DNA from 4 places in the Brachybacterium netajii genome. Region 4 is predicted to be linked to each of the others. Evidence: riboswitches for the same ligand, from Rfam matches in the RefSeq annotation. Region 4 holds a riboswitch; each other region holds the start of a gene.
What was found. A riboswitch is a leader RNA that binds a small molecule or an ion and turns the genes downstream of it on or off. The one in region 4 is predicted to bind thiamine pyrophosphate.
Positions count from the first base shown of each region.

Region 1: it holds a riboswitch for thiamine pyrophosphate, as region 4 does, so the genes downstream of both, thiC (phosphomethylpyrimidine synthase ThiC) here and ACXET9_RS11660 (TenA family protein) in region 4, are expected to answer to the same signal.
Region 2: it holds a riboswitch for thiamine pyrophosphate, as region 4 does, so the genes downstream of both, ACXET9_RS00810 (ECF transporter S component) here and ACXET9_RS11660 (TenA family protein) in region 4, are expected to answer to the same signal.
Region 3: it holds a riboswitch for thiamine pyrophosphate, as region 4 does, so the genes downstream of both, thiO (glycine oxidase ThiO) here and ACXET9_RS11660 (TenA family protein) in region 4, are expected to answer to the same signal.

Region 1 covers NZ_JBSYXB010000001.1:33,166-38,389, forward strand. The annotation lists gene ACXET9_RS00145 (S-ribosylhomocysteine lyase) at 1-504, opposite strand, end outside; gene ACXET9_RS00150 (LysR family transcriptional regulator substrate-binding protein) at 603-1,172, opposite strand; gene ACXET9_RS00155 (alpha/beta fold hydrolase) at 1,169-2,092, opposite strand; gene ACXET9_RS00160 (hypothetical protein) at 2,170-2,508, shown strand; TPP riboswitch at 2,618-2,727, shown strand; gene thiC (phosphomethylpyrimidine synthase ThiC) at 2,722-4,497, shown strand; gene ACXET9_RS00170 (molybdopterin oxidoreductase family protein) at 4,571-5,224, shown strand, end outside.
Region 2 covers NZ_JBSYXB010000001.1:174,759-179,982, reverse strand. The annotation lists gene ACXET9_RS00815 (ATP-binding cassette domain-containing protein) at 1-1,522, opposite strand, end outside; gene ACXET9_RS00810 (ECF transporter S component) at 1,519-2,166, opposite strand; TPP riboswitch at 2,262-2,369, opposite strand; gene ACXET9_RS00805 (hypothetical protein) at 2,447-3,022, opposite strand; gene ACXET9_RS00800 (M13 family metallopeptidase) at 3,030-5,033, opposite strand; gene ACXET9_RS00795 (hypothetical protein) at 5,135-5,224, opposite strand, start outside.
Region 3 covers NZ_JBSYXB010000003.1:269,946-275,169, reverse strand. The annotation lists gene moeB (molybdopterin-synthase adenylyltransferase MoeB) at 1-939, opposite strand, end outside; gene ACXET9_RS08515 (thiazole synthase) at 936-1,772, opposite strand; gene thiS (sulfur carrier protein ThiS) at 1,775-2,026, opposite strand; gene thiO (glycine oxidase ThiO) at 2,023-3,237, opposite strand; TPP riboswitch at 3,232-3,337, opposite strand; gene thiE (thiamine phosphate synthase) at 3,482-4,183, shown strand; gene ACXET9_RS08495 (LamB/YcsF family protein) at 4,270-5,166, shown strand; gene ACXET9_RS08490 (5-oxoprolinase subunit B/C family protein) at 5,163-5,224, shown strand, end outside.
Region 4 covers NZ_JBSYXB010000005.1:214,644-219,867, forward strand. The annotation lists gene ACXET9_RS11650 (serpin family protein) at 22-1,392, shown strand; gene ACXET9_RS11655 (TenA family protein) at 1,499-2,224, opposite strand; gene ACXET9_RS11660 (TenA family protein) at 2,221-3,075, opposite strand; TPP riboswitch at 3,063-3,155, opposite strand; gene ACXET9_RS11665 (HAD family hydrolase) at 3,223-3,951, shown strand; gene ACXET9_RS11670 (carbonic anhydrase) at 3,972-4,634, opposite strand; gene ACXET9_RS11675 (DUF2079 domain-containing protein) at 4,725-5,224, opposite strand, start outside.

The sequences.
Region 1 (5,224 bases), on a different contig from region 4:
GGTGACCTGCTCCCATTCCGCGCGTGCGGCGAGGAACTCGCGGGCGGCCTGCTGCGCGCCCTCGAGGGTGTGGTGGGCGCCCCAGCCGCACTGGACCTCGTTGGCGGCCGGGACCTCGTCGGCGGCGAGGAGGTCCTGCAGCGTCGCCTCGAGCACGGGGGCGAAGGAGGCGGCGGTGTGGTCGCCCACGAGGAGCACGTAGAACCCCGTGCGGCAGCCCATCGGGGAGACGTCCACGACGACGTCGGAGTGCTCGCGCATGTGCTCGGCCATCATGTGCTCGAGCGAATGGACGGTCTCCGACTCCAGGTGCGCGACGTTGGGCTGGGTGAAGCGCACGTCGAACTTCGTCAGCACGTCCCCGCCCGGCAGCTCCTTGCGGTCGGCGATGCGGAGGTACGGGGCGGCGACGGTGCGGTGGTCGAGGTTGAAGCTCTCGACGTTCATGCGCTGAGGCTGCGCGGGGGTCTGCTCGCCAGTCTGGTCGGGGGTCTGCTCGGTCATGGGTCCCTCCTCGGGATTCCGGTGCTCTGGACGGTCTGGATGGTCTCGATGATCACGCGGCCGCTCGGGTCGGCCGGTCGTCGGCTCGGCGCGGCCGGTCAGCGGCTCGATCGGGAGGTGCGTCCGCGCACGACGCCGACGAACTCCTGGCGGTCCTCGTCGTCCGCATCCCGCGGCCAGACGAGGGCGATCCGGGTGGGCGCGGCGTCGACGAGGGGACGGTGCACGGCGTCCTTGCGGTGGTGCAGCCGCGCGAGCGACAGCGGCATCCGGGCGTAGCCGACGCCGCTGGCCGCGACGGCGACGCGGGAGGCGGCGTCGTCCGGATCGGTCTGCGGCAGCTCGGTCTCCTCGACGAGGTCCTCCTCAGAAATCTCGTCGAGGAGGCTGAGCACGTGCTCGTCGCCGACGACGACCGCGGCCCGCTCCTCCCACAGCGCCACGACATGCAGGTCGTCGGCCGAGCGGGCGGCGGTCCCCGCGGGGTCGATCGGAAGCCGCACGAAGCACATGTCGACCTCGCCCTCGTCGAGCGCGGCGCGCTGACGGGAGGCGGGGACAGGGACGAGCTCGAGCCAGGCGCGGCGGCCGCCGGTCTTCCAGCGGCGCGCGAAGCGGTCGGGCTCGACGCCGGGCACGAAGCCGACGCGCAGGATGGGACGGGTCATGCCCCCAGCCTACGGGGCGCGGGCACCGGTCCGACGCGGCCGAGGACGCGCAGCAGATCCGGCGTGAAGCGGCGGGCGTCGGCGAGGTTCACCAGGTGGCTGCCATAGGCGAGGGTCTCCAGCCGTCCGTCGGCCGCGGCCGCTGCGAAGCGGCGCTCATGCAGCCGCAGCTGGTCGAAGCGGCCGTGCAGCCAGGTGACCGGGACCTCGACCCGATGCAGGTCCGCGAGCAGGTCGAGGGAGCCCACCGCCTCCATCGCCGGGGCGACCACCGCCGTGCTCGCCCGCCCGCCGCGGACGAGCGCGCGGGTGCCGGCGTCGCCGAGCAGGAACGGCAGCAGGCCGCCGCTGCCGTCGCGATGCCCGGGCATGCGGTCCAGGAGCATGATCGCGTGCCCGTAGGCGCGAGCGGCGGAGGGCGTCGGCTGGACCGCCGCGCCGCACAGCGTGAGCGAGGCGAGGCGGGCGGGCGCCTCGGCGGCGGCGTGCAGGGCGAGGAAGCCGCCGAGGGAGGAGCCGACCAGGTGCACCGTCGGCGCCATCGCGAGGTCGTGTCCGACGGAGCCGGCGGAGCCGTAGGAGCCCTCGGGGCCGTCGGAGCCTTCCGCGCGGCGATCGACGCGCGCCGCGGCCTCGTCGATCGCCGCGCGGATGGTCGCGATCGCTCCATCGAGGGTGAAGGTCTCGTCCTGCCGCGCGCCGTGGCCCGGGAGGTCGGGCGTCACGACCTCGTAGCCGGCCATCCGCAGCGAGGGCGCCTGGAGGTCCCACTGCGAGTGCGAGAGGCGCGTGCCGTGCACGAGGACGACGGCGGCGGGCCCGACGACGGCGGCTCCGACAGCGGCGGAGCCGCCGGAGGGACGGTCGACGGTGGGACGGTCGACGGAGGGGCGGTGCGCGAGGGCGGTGTCTGCGGTCACCCGAGCATTGTGCGCGACGACGGGGAACCCGCGTCCCCGTGACCGCATCCGTCACCGGCCGCGGTTAGATTGATCCGATGCCGAGCTACCGCATGCACCTGCCCATCGGCGACCTGCAGCCGGGGGCGACGCCGGCCGATGTGATGGAGCAGGCCGCGCTCGCGCTCGGCTCCCTGCACCTGGTGGAGCGGAAGGACGTCGAGGCGCCTCTCGTCGGCGGACGGCGCGTCGGACGCATCGTGCTGCGCTTCCTCGTGGACCCTCTCGCGGGCGGGCGCGAGGACGACGCCGCACGGCAGGCGCTGCACATGGTGATCGATCATCTCGAGCGCGGCACCGCGTTCGTCTCCCCCGCCTCCGCGATCCTCTTGACGCGCGGGGCGGGAGGGCGGTTCCGCCCGATCCCCTGGCGCTGAGCCCGCACGGATCAGACCCTCCCCTCGCCCGAAAGCCCAGGTCGGAAGCCTCTCGAGCCTCGTCGGCGAGCGCGCGGCGCACCGCCGCGCCCCGGTGTGGTAGACATTCGGGGACCCCACGGGGGCCCTCGGCAGAGGGCTGAGACCGGGCTGAGCCGCTCGGAACCGTCGAACCTGATCCGGTTAGCACCGGCGTAGGAAGAGAGGCCGCAGATGACTGTGCGCTCCCCCCTGTCCGAGCAGTATCCCTCGCATGCCCTGGACCATCTCGAGGACCTCGAGCATGGGATCCGGGTGCCCGTCACCCGCATCGATCTGGATCCCACGGGCGAGGTCCCCAACGACCCCGTCACGGTGTACCGGACGGCGGGTCCCGGGAGCGTCCCCGAGGAGGGGCTCGCGCCGATGCGCACCCCGTGGATCCTCGAGCGCGGCGACACCGAGGAGCATGCGGGCCGCGGGCGTCGCCTCGCCGACGACGGCCGTTCGGCCGTGCGCCGCGGTGCCCCGTCGCAGCAGTGGAAGGGCCGTCGTCCGGTCCCCCGGCGAGCGCTCCCGGGACGGACCGTCACGCAGATGCACTATGCGAGGCGCGGGGTGATCACCCCGGAGATGCGGTTCGTGGCGCTGCGTGAGGGCTGCGACGTGGAACTGGTGCGCTCCGAGGTCGCTGCGGGGCGCGCGATCATCCCGGCGAACGTCAACCACCCGGAGTCCGAGCCGATGATCATCGGCCGGGCGTTCCTGGTGAAGATCAACGCGAACATCGGCAACTCGGCGGTCACGAGCTCGATCGCGGAGGAGGTCGAGAAGCTGCAGTGGGCGTCCCGCTGGGGCGCGGACACGCTGATGGACCTGTCCACGGGCGACGACATCCACACCACCCGCGAATGGGTGATCCGCAATGCGCCGATCCCCATCGGCACGGTCCCGATCTACCAGGCGCTGGAGAAGGTCGACGGCGACGCCTCGGCGCTGACCTGGGAGATCTACCGGGACACCGTCATCGAGCAGTGCGAGCAGGGCGTGGACTACATGACCGTCCATGCGGGGGTGCTGCTGCGGTACGTGCCGCTGACGGCGGACCGGGTGACGGGGATCGTCTCGCGCGGCGGCTCGATCATGGCGGGCTGGTGCCTCGCGCATCATCAGGAGAACTTCCTGTACACGCACTTCGACGAGCTGTGCGAGATCTTCGCCCGCTACGACGTCGCGTTCTCGCTCGGGGACGGGCTGCGGCCCGGCTCCCTCGCCGATGCGAACGACGCCGCCCAGTTCGCGGAGCTCGACACCCTCGCCGAGCTCACCCATCGGGCCTGGGAGCACGACGTGCAGGTGATGGTCGAGGGTCCCGGGCACGTGCCGCTGCACATGGTGCGGGAGAACGTCGAGCGCCAGCAGGAGCTGTGCTCGGGCGCCCCCTTCTACACGCTGGGCCCGCTGGTCACGGACATCGCTCCGGGCTACGACCACATCACCTCGGCGATCGGGGCGACGGAGATCGCCCGCTACGGCACGGCGATGCTCTGCTACGTCACGCCGAAGGAGCATCTGGGCCTGCCGGATCGGGAGGATGTGCGCGCCGGGGTGATCACCTACAAGATCGCCGCGCATGCCGCGGACATCGCCAAGGGGCATCCGGGGGCGGCCGCACGGGATGCGGCGCTGTCGAAGGCCCGCTTCGAGTTCCGCTGGCGCGATCAGTTCGCGCTGGGGCTGGACCCGGAGACGGCCGAGTCGTTCCATGACGAGACGCTGCCGGCGGAGCCCGCGAAGACAGCGCACTTCTGCTCGATGTGCGGTCCGAAGTTCTGCTCGATGCGCATCTCGCAGGACATCCGCGACGCCTACGGCAGCGCGGAGGCACAGGTGGCGATCGCCGGGATGCAGGAGCGCAGCCGCGCCTTCGCCGCGCAGGGCGGAGCGATCTACCTGCCGGATCCGACGGTCGTCGGGGGCGATGCGAGCACTCCCCGACCCGCGTCGTGACCCGATCGTGACCGGAGCGACCGGGCGCTGACCGGATGCTGAGCACTCCCGGCGTCGGGAGCACTCTCGAGGCATGAGCCTGTCGACCGCCGCCTCGCAGTCCGCGCCGACCGTCGGCACCGTCCCCGGCACCACGGCGACGCACTGCCCGTACTGCGCCCTGCAGTGCGCGCAGTCGCTGAGCGTGGTGCCGGGCGCGGCGGCCGGCGGGTCCGGCGAGGTGACGGTCGACGGCCGCGACTTCCCGACGAACCTCGGGGGCCTGTGCCGCAAGGGCTGGACCAGCGCCGAGGTCCTCACGGCGCCCGATCGGATCCTGCATCCGCGGATCCGCACCGCGGACGGCGGCTTCCGCGACGCCTCCTGGGACGAGGCCCTCGATCTGATCGCCGGTCGGCTGCGCGAGATCCAGGAGCGCGACGGGGCCGACGGCGTCGCCGTGTTCGGCGGCGGCGGCCTCACGAACGAGAAGGCATATGCGCTGGGCAAGTTCACGCGCGTCACGCTGGGCTCCCGCTTCATCGACTACAACGGCCGCTTCTGCATGGCCGCCGCGGCGACCGCCTCGAACCGCTCGCTCGGCCTGGACCGGGGCCTCCCCTTCCCGCTCGCCGACCTCGGGGGCTCGGACTGCGTGGTCCTGCTGGGCTCCAACGTCGCTGCGACCATGCCGCCGTTCGTGCAGCATCTGGCGGGGGTGCGCGAGCGCGGCGGGCTGGTGGTGATG
Region 2 (5,224 bases), on a different contig from region 4:
CGATGAGCGAGAGCGTCAGCGGGTTCAGCGCGTCCGCGGGGATCCGGGGCCGACGGACCACCGGCAGGATCCGGCGGTCGGGCCCCGCGCCCGTCGTGGACTCCTGCTCCGTCTCCGTCGCGGTCGAGGGGCCGGGGAGGTCGAGGCGGTGCTGGGCCGCGGCGGCGAGATGCTCGTCATGGGTCGCGGCGAGGATCGCGCAGCCGGTGCCGGCGGCCTCGTGCAGCAGGGCGAGGACGGCCGCGCGCCGCTCGGGATCGAGACCGACCGTCGGCTCGTCGAGGACCAGGAGCCGGGGCCTCTGGGCGAGCGCCGCGACGATCGCGAGGCGGCGCTGCTCGCCGCCGGAGAGGGTGTACGGGTTCGCCGCGGCGAGCGGGGCCAGGCCGGCGGTCTCCAGGAGCCGGTCGGCGAGGGCGGGCTCGTCGGCCCAGGGGGAGGCGAGGATCTCCTCGCGGACGCTCGTGGCGAGGAAGGAGTGCTCGGGGTTCTGCGGCACCCAGGCGATCTGCCGGCCCTCGGGGCGGTCGACGGTGCCCGTCGCCGGGGCGTCCAGGCCCAGCAGCACCCGCAGCAGGCTGGTCTTCCCGCTGCCGCTGGGACCTCCCAGGACGGTGAGGGACCCGGCGCGCACCTCCAGCGCGAGATCCTCGACCAGAGTGCCGGGCCGCCCGTCGCGGCGTGCGATGGCGACGCCGTCGAGGGCTGCGACGACCTCGCCCGTCGTGACCGCCTCCAGCGGGCGGGCGGCGGGGAGGAATCCGCCGGTGCTCGCACCGTTCGCGACGACCGCACCGCTCGCGCCGACCGCGGCGGGGCGCGGTGCGGCCGAGCGTGCGGCGAGCAGCTCCGGATGCGCGGCGATGACCTGCTCCGGATCGCCGTCGGCGAGCACGCGGGCGCCCTCGCCGAGCACGATCATGCGATCGACGCGGGAGGCCCAGGGGGCGACGTCGTGGTCGGCGACGACCAGGGTGGTGCCCTCCGCGGAGGCGAGGACGGCCCGCCGGACGGCCTCGGCCGTCGCCGCGTCGAGCATCGAGGTCGGCTCGTCCAGCAGGAGGGCTCCGGGGGAGAGGGCGAGCGCTCCCGCCAGCGCGATGCGCTGCTGCTGGCCGCCGGAGGCGTCGAGCGGGGCCCGCGAGGAGTCGACGTCGACGTCGGCCGCGACGAGGGCGGCGGCCGCGCGGACGGCGATCTCCTCGCGGTCCAGCGCCGCGTTCTCCGGACCGAAGGCGGCCTCGCGGCCGACGTTCGCGGCGATCAGCGCGTTCGCCGGGTTCTGCAGCAGCAGGGCCCGCTCCCCGGGGCGGGAGGCCGCCGGGGCGACCCCGGCGAGCTCCCCGGCCTCGGGATCGAGCAGGCCCGCGAGGGCCCGCAGCACGGTCGACTTCCCGCTGCCGCTGGCTCCCGCCAGCAGGACCCGCTGGCCGGAGGGGATGGTGAGGGACAGATCCCGGACCGTCGGATCCGGTCGCGACTGCGGACGCCAGGTCAGGCCCCGCAGCTCCAGGGAGGTCATCCGCCGAGGGCCCCGGTGCTCTCGCGGGAGCCGTCGCCCGCGGCATCCCGGTCGGTGCGGAGCGCGGCGAGCCGGGCCTCGGCATGCTCCTTCCCGGCGGGGAGGGCGTCGAGCGCCCCGGTCGCCGCGAGGGCGCGCACGATGACCCAGCCCAGCAGGCCGCAGGCGAGGGCGCCGGAGATGAGGGCGGCGCCGAGCAGGGCGATCGCGAAGGACCAGCCCATCTCGGGGTAGTAGGCGAAGCGCTCGTACACCCATTCGAGGGCCGCGGAGAGCACGCCGCCGAGGATCGCGACCGGCAGCGTGAAGCGGCGGTAGCGGAAGACGGCGAAGGCGAGCTCGATGCCCGCGCCCTGCAGGACGCCGGAGACGATGGTGCCCCAGCCCCACTGCCCGCCCAGCAGCATCTCGAGGGAGGCGGCGATGAGCTCGGCCAGCAGCGCCGCGCCGGGCTTGCGCACGACGAGCCCGGCGATCATCGCGGGCAGGAACCAGATGCCCATGAGCAGGCCCTCGGCGGGGCGGAACAGGGCGGTGAGCGGGCCGATGAGGCTGTACAGCGCCCCATAGCCCAGGAACGCGACGCCGAAGGCGGCGCCGATGGCGACGGTGACCAGGAGGTCCACGGTGCGGAAACGGTTCATCTCAGACTCCTTCCACGAACGGAAGGGGCGCAGGCGATCCCGGGCGCCGGACGGACCGTGCGCGCGCCGCGCGCCGGAGCGCACGACGTGGATCTCCCGCGGAAATCCCGACTCCCTACGCCGGTGTGAACCGGATCAGGTTCGAGGGTCTGCGCACTGCTGCGCACTCTCAGCACCCGGATGGTGCTCCCCTGTCAGTTGGATGACCGCCTGCGAGCATACCGCAGAGCGACTGCTCGAGGCATGCCGCTCGGGCCGCCGCGCAGCGCCCCGAGCATCCTCAGCGGCGGGAGCGGATCGCCTGGTCGACGGCCTCCGCGGTCGCCTGCGGGTCCTCGGGGGAGAGCAGGAAGTGCGTGCCCTCACGGCCGATGATCTCGACCATGGTGCCGGAGCGGGTGACGAGCAGGCGGTAGGGCTCCCGGGAGTCCCCGGTGGTGAACACGCGCCGGGAGCCGACGGGACGCAGCTCCTCGGGGGTCGAGGACAGCGCCCGTCCGCGCCGCCAGCCGTAGCCGCCGACGGTCGCGCCGACCCGCTCCGCGGGGATCTCGCGGAGCTGGACGGTGCGGAACTGCTCGAGGGGCCAGGGCCGCATCGGCAGGAAGCCGCCGAGGCTCACGGTCACCCCGTGCTCGTCGACGATGAACCGGGTGCTCTGGTTCATCCAGGTCCAGGCCGCGAGCAGGACGAACACGCCCATCGACGCGATCAGCAGGGCGGGCGTCGCCAGCGCGGGGCGCAGCGAGATCACGACGGTGGCCGCGGCGCCCGCGACCAGCGTCATCCCGATGCGCGTCCAGCCCACGGCCGTCGGCCGCGTGCGACCGACGTAGAAGGGGGCCTCGGGCCTCATCGGGCGGTCACCAGATGCTCACGCGATCCTCGGGGGCGCGGTGCATGCCGTCGCCCTCGACGATCCCGAAGGCCTCGTGGAACTCCGTCAGGTGGCCGGCGGTGATGTTGCAGCGGAACTCCGCGGGGGAGTGCGGGTCGGTCGCGAGCTGCTGGATCGCCGCCTGCCGGCGGTACTTCGCGCGCCACACGGTCGCCCAGGACAGGAACACGCGCTGCAGCCCGGTGAAGCCATCGAGCTCCTCGGCGGCGGCCTCGCCGGCCGTCGCGCGGTACGCCTTGACGGCGATCGAGAGACCGCCGAGGTCTCCGATGTTCTCGCCGATCGTGAGCGCGCCGTTGACGCGATGCTCGTCCTCGAGGGACCGCGGGCTGAGCTCGGAGAACTGGGCGATGAGCGAGCCGGTGCGCTCCTCGAAGGCGGCCCGGTCCTCGTCGGTCCACCAGGACGCGAGGTTGCCGTCGCCGTCGTACTTCGAGCCCTGGTCGTCGAAGCCGTGGCCGATCTCGTGGCCGATGACCGCACCGATCCCGCCGAAGTTCACGGCGTCGTCGGCATCGGCGTCGAAGAACGGGGGCTGCAGGATCGCCGCGGGGAAGACGATCTCGTTGGCGCCCGGATTGTAGTAGGCGTTGACCGTCTGCGGGGTCATGTGCCATTCGTCCGGGTCGATCGGCCCGCCGACCTTCGCGAAGTCGAAGGCGGCGTCGGCCAGGCGCACGGCGCGCACGGAGGCGACGAGGTCCCCGGGGACGACCTCGAGGTCCTCGTAGGTGCGCCAGCGGTCCGGGTAGCCGATCTTCGGCGTGAACTTCTCGAGCTTCTCGAGGGCCTTCTCGCGGGTGGCCGGGGTCATCCACTCCAGCCGCGAGATCGAGGCCCGGTAGGCGTCCACGAGCGCGTCCACGAGGGCGCCCATGCGCTCCTTGTGGGCGGCGGGGAAGTGGCGGCCGACGTACTCGCGGCCGATCGCGAAGCCGAGCGCGCCCTCCACGAGGCCGACGCCGCGCTTCCAGCGCGCCCGCAGCTCCTCGGTGCCGGACAGGACGGTGCCGTGGAAGGCGAAGTCCTCGGCCACCAGCGCCTCGTCGAGGTAGGGGGCGTAGGAGGAGACGGTGTGCAGCGCGAGCCAGGCGCGCAGCACCGCGAGGTCCTCGCCGGCGAGGAGCTCGGCGGCGGGGGCGACGTACTCGGGCTGTCCGATCGAGACGACCTCGAGCGCGGCGGCCGGCGCCGCGGTGCCCTCGAGGAAGGCATCCCAGGGGAAGGACGGGGCGAGCTCGGCGCGAGCGGCGGCATCCATGGGGTTGTAGGAGAGCTCGCGGTCGCGCAGGCGCACGACGTCGACGTGGCAGGCCGCCAGCCGCGTCTCGAAGCCCATGACGGTCGCGGCGAGCTCCGCGGCGTCGCCGGCGGGCAGGCCCTCCCGTCCGGGAAGGCCGACGAGCTCGGCGAGGCGCTCGAGGTGGCCGACGTAGGCCTCGCGGATCTCGGCGTAGGCGTCCTCGCGGTAGTAGGACTCGTCGGGCAGGCCCAGGCCGGCCTGGTGGATCTTCACCTGGTAGCGGGTGGAGTCGCGATCGTCGGTCCACACGTAGGCGGCCAGCGGGGCGGTGCCGGCGGCGGCGGAGCCGGTCAGGCGGATGAGCGCCTCGAGGCTGTCCGCGCCGAGGACCTCGGCGAGCAGGGGCTCGAGCGGGGCGGTGCCGGCGGCCTCGATGGCCTCGGTGTCCATGAAGGCGCGGTAGAGCGCGCCGACCTTCTCGAGGTCGGTCGCGGGGGCTGCGTCCTCGGGGATGGAGGCGGCGGCCTCCTCGACGATCTCCCGGACATGCTCCTCGGACAGGTCGTGCAGACGGCGGAACTCGCCGTCGCTCGCGCGGTCCGCGGGGATCTCGTGCTCGGCGAGCCAGCGCCCGTTCATATGGCCGAAGAGATCGTCCTGCAGACGGATCTCGGCGTCGACGGCGGAGAGGTCCAGGCCGGAGGGGCGGGAGGGGGCGGTCGTCATGGGCTTCTCCTGAGGTCGAGGACGGCGGACGGGCAGGACGGGCGGGACCTGCGGCGGATCGGCCGAGGTCCGGGGGCGATCACGCGGAGATCATGCGGTGATCATGCGGCGATCATGCCGAGGATGGCCAGGCCGAGGGCGAGCAGGCCGATCGCCAGCGGGGCATAGGCCCAGGGGGAGGCGGCGCGCTC
Region 3 (5,224 bases), on a different contig from region 4:
GTCGATCAGGGTGATCGCCGCACCGACGCCTCCGGCCGCACTCCCGTCGGCCGCGGCGCCGTCGGCCCTGAGGAGCGCGCGCAGGGCGGGGACGTCGAGGGTCTCGTCGGGCGCGGGGCCGCCGATGCGGCAGGCGGGGTCCGCGGCCGGCGGGATCGACACCGCGGTCGCCGCGGGACGCGCGGGGTCGCGCTCGATGCGGAGCGTGCGGGTGCTCGAGGTGTCCTCGTCCCACAGCATGAGGCGGCCGACGAGCGGATCGCCGGTGCCCGTGACCAGCTGGACGACCTGCGAGGCCATGACCGTGCCGATCAGGCCGGGCAGCGTGCCGAGCACCCCGGCCTCCGCGCAGGAGGGCGCCTCCCCGGGCGCGGGCGGCTCGGGGAAGACGTCGCGGTAGTGGGCGCCGCGGCCCGGCCAGAACACGCTGACCTGGCCGTGGTGGCGGAGGATCGCACCCCACACCACGGGCACGCCGGTGATCTCGCTGGCGTCGGCGACGAGATACCGGGTGGCGAAGTTGTCGGCGCCGTCGAGCACGAGGTCGTAGCCGCGCATCAGCTCGACGACGTTGTCGGCGCTGAGCCGCATCCGATGCGTCTCGACCTGCACGTCGGGGTTGATGCGGGCGACGGCCGCGGCGGCCGAGTCGACCTTCGCCATGCCGAGCACATCGGTGCCGTGGATGACCTGGCGGTGCAGGTTCGAGAGGTCCACGACGTCGTCGTCGACGATGCCGAGCGCACCGATGCCGATGCCCGCGAGGTACTGCAGGGCGGGCGTGCCGAGGCCGCCGGCGCCGACGACGAGCACCCGCGCGGCGCCGAGGCGGCGCTGGCCGACGGTGCCGATGCGGGCGAGGGTGATCTGGCGGCGGTAGCGCTCGATCTGCGCGGGGGTCAGCTCGGGACCGGGCTCGACCAGGGGCGGGAGGCTCACAGCGACTCCGCCTCCCGTCCGTTCGCGGCCCCGTCGACCGGGGCGATCAGTCCCTCGAAGGCGCTCGAGGCGCGGGCGAGGCGTCGGCGCGGGATGCGTCCGGCGCCCGCGGCGGCCCGGCCCGCACGGACCGCGAGGTCCATGGCGCGGGCCATCGCCTCCGGGTCCTGAGCACGGGTCACGGCGGAGGCCGCGAGGACGGCCGAGCAGCCGAGCTCCATCGCCAGGGCCGCGTCCGAGGCGGTGCCGATGCCGGCGTCGAGCACGACGGGCACGCCCGCGCGCTCGCAGATCAGCTCGATGCTGTGCGGGTTGAGGATCCCCAGGCCCGTGCCGATGGGCGAGCCCAGCGGCATCACGGCCGCGGCGCCCGCATCCTCGAGCCGACGGGCGAGCGCCGGATCGTCGGTCGTGTACGGCAGGACGGTGAAGCCGCGCCGGACGAGCTCCTCGGTCGCCTCGTACAGCTCGACGCCGTCGGGCAGGAGCGTGTCCTCGTCGGCGATGACCTCGAGCTTGATCCAGTCGGTCTCGAGCGCCTCGCGGGCGAGCTCGGCGGTGAGGATCGCATCGCGGGCGCTGTAGCAGCCGGCGGTGTTCGGCAGCACCCGGATCCCCAGGCGCCGGATCATCGCGAACACCGAGTTGCCGGTCGACGCCGAGAAGCGGCGCATCGCGACCGTGGTCAGGGCGGTGCCGGAGGCGACCAGCGCGCGCTCGAGGGCCGCGAGGTCGGTCGCGCCGCCGGTGCCCATGATGAGCCGCGAGGCGAGGGCCTCCCCGGCGATGACCAGCGGATCCTCGACCGCGGCGGGTGCGGTGGTGGTGCTCATGCTCAGCCTCCCTGGACAGCGGTGACGAACTCGCAGCGGACCCCGGCGCTCAGCGGCGTCGCGGCCCAGCGGCTGCGGGGGACGACGGCGTCGTCGAGCGCGACGGCGACGCCGAGCGCCCCGCCGTCGGCCGCGCGGCCGTCCTCCCCGACCTCCTGGCCGAGGCGCTCGGCCACGAGATCGCGGACGGTCCAGATCGCGGGGACCTCGGCCTCCTCGGCGTTGACGGTCAGGGCGATGGTCGTGGGGCTCATCGGGCCTCCTCCAGGACGGGGGTGAAGCGGTCGGGCCGGACGGCGTCCAGCTGGTCGGCATGCTCGGCGGCGAGATCAGGGGCGAGATCAGAGGCGGTATCAGCGCCGTCGACGAGGTCGGCGGTGCGCTGCGCGGCCCACGCCGACAGCAGGATCCCGTGGCGGTGGTAGCCGGTGGAGACGATCACGCGGGGATCCTCGGGGGCGGCGCCCAGCAGCGGCAGGTCGTCGGGGGTGCCGGGGCGGTCGCGGGTCGTGACCTCGATCAGCTCCGTCTCCCGGATCGCCGGGAGGATCTCGGCCGCGTCCTGCAGCAGCTGGAGCACCCCGCCCGCGGACGTCCCCGCGAGATCGTCCTCGCGGCTGGTCGCGCCGAGCACGAGGGTGCGGTCGTCGCGCGGGACCAGGTAGACGGGACGCCCCCGGACGATCGCCCGGACCGTCCGCCCCACCAGGTTCTCCTCCCCCGGCAGCAGCAGGCTCTCGGGGACCCGCAGGCGCAGGATGTCCCCGCGCACCGGCCGCATCGCCAGGTCGAGGGACCGGTGGGGCCCGTCGATCCCGGGAACGCCGAGCCCGGCGGCGAGGATGACCCTGTCGACCCGGCCGCCGGTGCCGTCGAGGATTCCGGCGATCGCGTCGACGCGGCCCTCGCGGATCGTGATCGCGGGGCCGTCGGGCCCGTCGGACTCCAGATCGGCGCGGACGGCGGCGGCGAGGCGGCGCGGATCGACCTGGTGGTCGCGCTCGAGGAGCACGCCGCCGCTGATGCCGCGCAGCAGCGCGCCCTCCTCGCGGCGGGCCTCGGCGCCCGTCAGCTCCCGCACCGCGGCGCCGTTGCTCCGCTGGACCCGGGCGAGGTCGTGCAGGGCCGCGAGATCCCCCGCCTCGCGGCCGACGACGAGCGTCGAGGCGTCGCGATAGCCGGGATCCGGCAGCGGGTCCGCGCCGTCGGCGATCCGGGCGGCGCTGCGCTCGGCCAGACGGGCCGCGAGCGCGCGATGATCCTGCTCGGCCTCCCGCATGATCCGCCACAGCGGCCCCTGGCCGTACTGCATCTCGGCGGCGGGGGCGAGCATCCCGGCGGCGGCGAAGGTGGCCTGCTCGGCGACCCCCGTCGACCGGAGCTCGACGCGATGGCCGCGACGACGCAGCTCATGCGCGGTGAGCAGGCCGACGATGCCCGCTCCGATGATGACGACACGCTCCACAGGCGCATTCCTCCTGACGACGGCATGATCCGCATCCAGTGCTGGTGGTCGGCGCCTCGCGCCCTCTCAGCCCGCGCATCGGGCTCCCACGGAACCCCTCGATCCTACGCCGCGCCCGCGATCGGCGGCCGGGACGTCCGGACGGGCGGCGACGTGCCGGCAGGGCAGCCGACGACCTGCCGGCGGGGCGGCCGACGGCGGAACGTCCGACGCCGACGGGTGGACGCTGTGCGACCCTGTGCGGATGAATGCAGATCAGCAGCCCCCCACACGCCGGCGCGCGACCCGCGACGAGACCGGCGACCGACGTCGCGCCGCGCTCGCCGACGCCCGCCTGTACGTGTGCGTGGACCTCTCCCGCGGCCTCGAGGGGCTCCTCGAGTTCGCCGAGGCGGCGTTCCGCGGCGGCGTCGACATCCTGCAGGTGCGCGACAAGGGCGCCGAGGCCCGCGCCGAGGTCGAGGCGCTGCGCGCGCTGCGACCGATCGCCGACGCCCACGGGGCGCTGCTGGCCGCCAACGACCGCGCCGACGTCGCCGTCCTCGCGGGCGTCGACGTCCTGCACCTCGGCCAGGGCGATCTGACCACCGAGGACGCCCGCGCGCTCGTCGGCCCCGACGTCCTCATCGGACGCTCCACCCGCACCCCCGAGCAGCTGCATGCGGCCGACGACGATCCCGGCATCGACTACTTCTGCACCGGCCCCGTCTGGGCGACGCCCACGAAGCCCGGCCGCGAGCCCGTCGGCCTCGAGCTGCCCCGCGAGGCCGCCGCGCGCGAGGACGCCGCGAAGCCGTTCTTCGCGATCGGCGGGGTCGACGTCGAGCGCGTCCCCGAGGTCCTCTCCACCGGCGCCGACCGCATCGTCGTGGTGCGCGCCGTGACCGAGGCGGAGGACCCCGAGGCCGCCGCCCGAGCGCTGCGGGAGGCGCTCGGCGCCGGCTGACGCTCCCTCCGTTCCACCGCTCCCACGCCCTGCGCCGGGGGACGACAATGGGGTGACCGCCGCCGTCCGCGCGAAGGAGATCCCCCATGGTTGCCCGTCCCGCCCCGTCCCCGGACCTGCCGACGGACCCGCCCCGGGACCTGCCGACGAACCGGTCCCTCGACCTGAACGCGGATCTCGGCGAGGGCTGGGGCGCCTGGTCGATGGGCGACGACGAGGCCATGCTCGACGTCGTGACCACGGCGAACATCGCCTGCGGCGGGCATGCCGGGGACCCCTCGACGATGCGTCGGGCCGTCCGCGGGGCCCATGAGCGGGGCGTCGCGATCACCGCGCACGTCGCCTATCCGGACCTCCAGGGCTTCGGCCGACGCTTCGTCGACATCGCCCCCGCCGAGCTCACCGACCAGGTGATCGCGCAGACCGGGAGCCTGCTGGCGATCGCCGGGGCCGTCGGCGCGCAGGTCGTCGGCGTGAAGCCCCATGGCGCCCTCTACTCGGCGATCGCGCACCATGAGGCGCAGGCCGAGGCCGTCGTGACGGCGCTGCGCGAGCTCAGCGGACTCAGCAGTCTCAGCGGACTCGACGAAACCGGCGGTGCGCTGCAGCTGGTCGCGGCCCCGGGTTCGGTCGTCGCGCAGAAGGCCGAGGCGGCGGGTCTCGAGGTCGTCCTAGAGGGCTTCGCCGACCGCGCCTACCGGGCCGACGGCACCCTCGTCCCGCGGCGCGAACCGGGCGCGGTGCTCCTGGACCCCGAGGCCGTCGCCGCGCAGGCCATCGAGCTTGCGCTGCGCGGGCGGGCACGCGTGCACGGCAGCACGAGCTGGGTCGACGTCCCCTGCCGGAGCATCTGCCTGCACGGAGACACCCCGGGCGCGGTCGCGCTCGCCCGCGAGGTGCGGGCCCGGCTCGAGGGCGCGGGCGTCGCGCTCGCCGCCCCCGGCTCCTCCGGGCGCTCCGGTCGCTCCGGGGTCCGACGGTGACCGCGCCGGAGTCCGTCCCCGCCGACGCATCGCACGCCGCCGGCGCTCCCCTTCCCCG
Region 4 (5,224 bases):
CGCCCGTGATTGGATCGGGGCATGACGTCCGCTGCACCCGCACCCCGTCCCGTCCGCCTCCCGCGCCGCGGCCTGCTCGCGCTCCCGCCGGCGGTGCTCGCCTCGTCGGCCCTGCTGGCCGGCTGCGATCTCGACTCCGACGGCGTCGCGGTCCCCGAGGACCTCCGCTCGGACGTCTCGCCCGACGAGCCGCAGGCGCCGGGCACGATCGCCGGACGGCTGACCCCCTTCGCCGCGCGCATGCTCGGAGGCCTCGACGCCGAGGAGACCAACCTCGTGTGCTCGCCGGTCTCCGTGCAGGTCGCCCTCACGATGGCGGGCCTCGGCGCCGCCGGCGACACCCTTGCGCAGATGGAGGAGGTGCTCGGCGCGGACATGACCACGCTCGCGGAGGCGGCGAGCACGCTGCGCAGCGTCCTGTTCGAGATCGGACGCGAGGAGGCCGAGGCCGCCGAGGAGGAGGGCGGCGAGGACCGGCCCGAGCCGCCCGCCGCGAACCTCGCCAACGCCGTCTGGATCCAGGACGGACTCGACGTCGAGTCCGACTACCTCGACGCGCTCGCCCGCCATCTCGACGCGGGCCTGCACACCGCCGACTTCGCCGACGAGTCCGCGCGCGAGGACGCCCGCACGGACATGAACGCCTTCGTCGCCGAGCAGACCGACGACCTCATCGAGGAGCTCGTGCCCGAGGGCGCCCTCTCCGAGTCCACCCGCCTCGCCCTCATCAACGCCCTGCGCCTGAGCGCCCCGTGGCCGGAGCCCCTCAGCCAGCTCGGCGACCTCCCCTTCACCCGCGCCGACGGCACCGCGGTCGACGTGCCGATGCTGGAGGCCGACACCACCAGCTGGTACGAGGACGACGTCTGCCAGGCCACCATGCTCCCCTCCTACGGCGGGGACCTCGGGCTGGTGCTCGTGCGGCCGACGGGCGCGATCGCCGACGTGGTCGACGCCTGGGCGTCCGACGGCGGGACCGGGTCCGACGGCGCGGCGCTGCTCGACGCGCTGCTCGCCGCGATGGGCGAGCAGGGCGAGCCCGTCCAGGTCACCCTGCCCGCCTTCGACATCGACTGGCGGGCCTCCCTCGTCGACGTGCTCTCCGGGCTCGGCATGGAGGACGCCTTCGGCGCCGCCGACTTCTCGGGCATCACCACGGCGGAGGAGCTGGTGATCTCCGACGTCCTGCACGAAGCGGTCATCACCGTCGACCAGAACGGCATGGAGGCCGCCGCCGCGACCGCCGTGCTGATGGAGGAGTCGGCGGCCGACGTCGGCGAGCCGCGGACCCTCGCGCTCGACGTGCCCTTCCTCTACCTCGCGATCGAGCGCTCGACCCTGACGCCGCTGGTCGTCGGCTGGATCGGCGACCCCTCCCAGACCCGGGGCTGAGCGCCGGCGGCCGGGCCGACGGCGCTGCCGCCGGCGGTCCGGCCGTCGGCAGACGTGCCCGTCGGCTGGCGCGCCCGCTGGCCGGAGCCGGCGGGCACGCCGCCGCTCAGACGGCGTCGAGCGCCTGCTGCCAGAAGGCCGCCTCGAGCCGCGTCGCGGTGCGGAAGATCCGCGTGAGCTCCGCGAGCCGGGGCCCGTCGGGCAGGCGAGCGGCCGACGGGCCGGCGAGGCCCGCGGCGTCCGTACTCCCCGCGGACGCCGCGAGCTCATCGAGCCGGGCGGTCGCCGCGCGGGCCGAGGCCTGGAACTCCTCGCCGGCGTACTCGGCGATCCAGTCGCCGTAGGGATGCTGTCCGTCCGGATGCTGCGTGCCGGAGCGGTCCGCGAGGCGTGGCGCCAGGCGCGCCCCGATCTCCCCGTAGCCGATCGCGCAGGGCGCGAGCGCGACGTGCAGGTCCAGCAGGTCGCCCGAGGCGCCGCAGTCCAGGACGAAGCGGGTGTAGGCGACGGTCCCCATGCGCTCCTGCGTCGCCGCGAGGGCCTCGGGGGAGATGCCCCAGGAAGTCGTCAGCCGGGCATGGAGGTCGGTCTCGACGAGCACGCCCGTCAGCCCCTCCGACGCCCGGCGCACGTCCTCGAGGGTCCGGCCCTTGTAGGCGGCGAGGGCGTAGGCGCGGGCGAACTGGACGAGGAACAGGTAGTCCTGGACGAGATAGTCCTGGAAGGCGGCCAGCGGGAGGGTGCCCTCGCCGAGACGCTCGACGAACTCGTGGCGGGTGTACGCGTCCCAGTCCTCGACGGCCGCCGCCCGCAGCTGCGCGAACAGGCTCATCGCACGGCCCCCTCGAGGACGCGCCGCGCGGACGGCACCCGGGCGTCCTCGTAGGCGGCGTCGAAGAACTCCAGCTCGAGGGAGACCGTGCGCGCGAAGGCCTCGCGCACGGCCGCGAGCCGGACCCCGGCGAACGCGCCGTCGGATGCGCCGCCGGCCTCTCCTTCGGCCGCGCTGGAGGCTGCCCCGTCGGCCGCCTCGAGGCTCGCGCCGACGCGATCCAGCTCGGCGCGCAGGAAGCCGACGAACTCCTCGAACCCGGGATTGTCGTGCAGGACGATCCACTCGGCGTGCACGAAGTCCGCCGGGAGCGGGCGCGGCGCGGCCGCCGCCCAGTCGTTGTAGAGCCACTCGGTCACCAGCAGCACGGCCAGCGCGACCGCGTAGTCGCCGCTCGCGGCGGCCTCGCGGAACAGGGCGAGGAAGCCGGCGGTCGCCGGGGCGTCGGGGATGCTCGCCCGACGGTCCTCGTCGATGCCGAGGGCGTCGAAGGAGCGCAGGAAGTAGGTGTTCTCCTCGCCGGCGACGTCGCCCGCGAACTGCGCGAGGCGGAGCCGGGCGGCGGGGGTGTCGGCCGTGGCGATCGCCGCCCCGATCAGCATCAGGAAGCTGTCCAGGAAGCGATGGTCCTGGACCAGGTACCCGGCCATGACGTCGTCGGGGACGGTCCCGACGTGCAGCTCTCGCACGAAGCGATGGCCGACGGCGAGGTCCCAGGCGGGGCTGGCCTCCTCGCGGAGCCGGGCGGTGAAGGCGGTGGTGGCCGTGACGGTGGTCTTCGCCGGGACGGCGGTGGTGGCCGTGACGGCGTCGACGGCGGTGGCGGGCGCGTTCGAGCGCGGTTCTTCCATGACATCCCTCCGCGAGCATTGACTCGATCAGGTTCTGCGGGTGTGGTCTCAGCCCCGGCGGGGCACCCCGTGTCCGCCGACGAGCGTAGCCCATGCCAGGTCAGAGCGGTGGCGCCGGGGGCGGTCCGATCTGCCTACGCTGGGGGCATGGAACCCGGCGAGGACGAGACCGTCCGCGGACCGCGGCGCCCGGCGGCGGAGACGCCCCGCGCGGCATCACGCGCGGCACCCCGCGCGGCGTCCCTCGCGGTGTTCCGGGAGCTCGTCCGGGACCGGGCGACGCACGTGGTGGTCAGCGACCTCGACGGCGTGCTGCGCCGCTTCGACCCCGCGCTGTTCCCCGGCCTCGACGCGCGCCTCGACCGCCCGCGAGGCACCTCCTACCGGGCGATCCTGCGCAGCCCGCTGCTGCGGGAGGTCGTGCGCGGCCGCGCCACCCATGCGCAATGGCGCGAGCGCATCGCCGCCGACCTGCAGGCCGACGGGATCGCGGCCGACGAGGCCCGCGCCGTCGTCGGTGCCTGGCTCGCGAGCACCCCGGTCCCGGACCCCGACGTCCGGGCCGTCCTCGACGAGGCCCGGCGCTCGGGCCGCGAGGTCTTCGTGTTCACCAACGGCACCGACCGCGTGCGCGAGGAGCTGCGCGACCTCGGCGTCGACGACCTCCTCGGCCCCGCCGGCGAGCGCCTGCTGAACTCGGCGGAGCTGGGCGCCGCCAAGCCCGACCGCGAGGCCTTCGACGCGGCCCATGCGCGCATCGAGCAGGTCCTCGGACGAAGCGTCCCGCGCGACGCGGTCGCCTTCCTCGACGACTCGGCGGGCCATGTCGCCGGCGCGGTCGCGTCGGGCTGGAGGGCTCAGCTGCTGGAGCGCTGAGCCGTGCCCTCCGCCGCGCCTCAGGCCGCGATCGTCAGCTGCCCGACGGCCGTGATCGGGACGACCCGGCCGTCCTCCAGCTGGTACTGGCAGCCGACGATGCCGAGGTCGCCGGCGGCGACGGCGTCGCTGATCACGCGCGAGGAGCGCATGAGGGCGTGGATCGTCTCGTCGAGATGACGGCGGCCGACGGCGTCGGCGTCGATCAGCGCGGGGTCGACGTACGGGGTGTCGCGGTGCGAGGCCAGCCATTCGCGCTGCACCGCCGGCTGGATGAGCTCCAGCTCCTTCTCGATCGCGGGCGTGACGTAGCTGGGGGTCGCGGAGGTCAGGTCGATCGCCGCGGCGACGGCCCCGCAGGAGCCGTGGGCGAGCACGACGATCACGGCGACGCCGAGCTCCGCGACCGCGTACTCCATGGTCGCGACCGTGTTCTCGTTGGCGATCTGGCCGATGTTGCGGGCGACGAACAGGTCGCCGAGACCGCAGTCGAAGAGTATCTCCGCGGCGACCCGCGAGTCCGCGCACCCCAGGAACGCCGCGTCGGGCTCCTGGTAGTCCGTCAGCTCGCTGCGCCGGGCGGCGCTCTGCTGGGGATGCGCGAGGGTTCCCTTCATGAACCGCTCATTGCCCTGGGCGAGGGCGTCCCACGCCTCCTGCACGCTCACGCGAGGTGTCGTCACGGTGATGATCCTTCCGTCGGGGCGGTGCGTGTCCGATCGGACCAGGGCGCGAGGCCCCGCGCGCACCGGGCGGCAGTATACCCCCGCCGGTCAGTCCGCCCCGATGTCGTCCCGGCAGACGACGAGGAAGCCGCCGTCGTCGTAGACCGTCGTGTAGACGACATCGGCCCCCGCGGGGTTCCCCGATCCGGCGCCCCACTCGAGGGTCGCCCACGCCTCGGCGTCCGACGCGGACCGCGGAGGATCATCGCGCCAGGAGAAGGCGTACTGGTCGATCAGCGCGCAGTCCGGGACGCGGAGATTGGGCCCGTGCATCCACTGGACGTCATGATCGGGCACCGCATAGGCGAGCAGCGTGATGTCCACGGCCGCGACCGCCCCGTCGGGCATCGCATCGAGCGCCCCCTGGGCGGGCTCGGCGCGCCAGGTCAGCTCCCAGCGCTCCGACCGCAGGACGTCCAGCACGGGGATCTGCGCGCCGAGCGTCAGGACGGTCGCCGCCGACGCGATCGCCGCCGTCCAGCGGACCGTCCGGGAGGGCAGGGGCCGGTCCCGGCGCAGCAGGCTCGTCGCCCGACCCGTCCGACGAT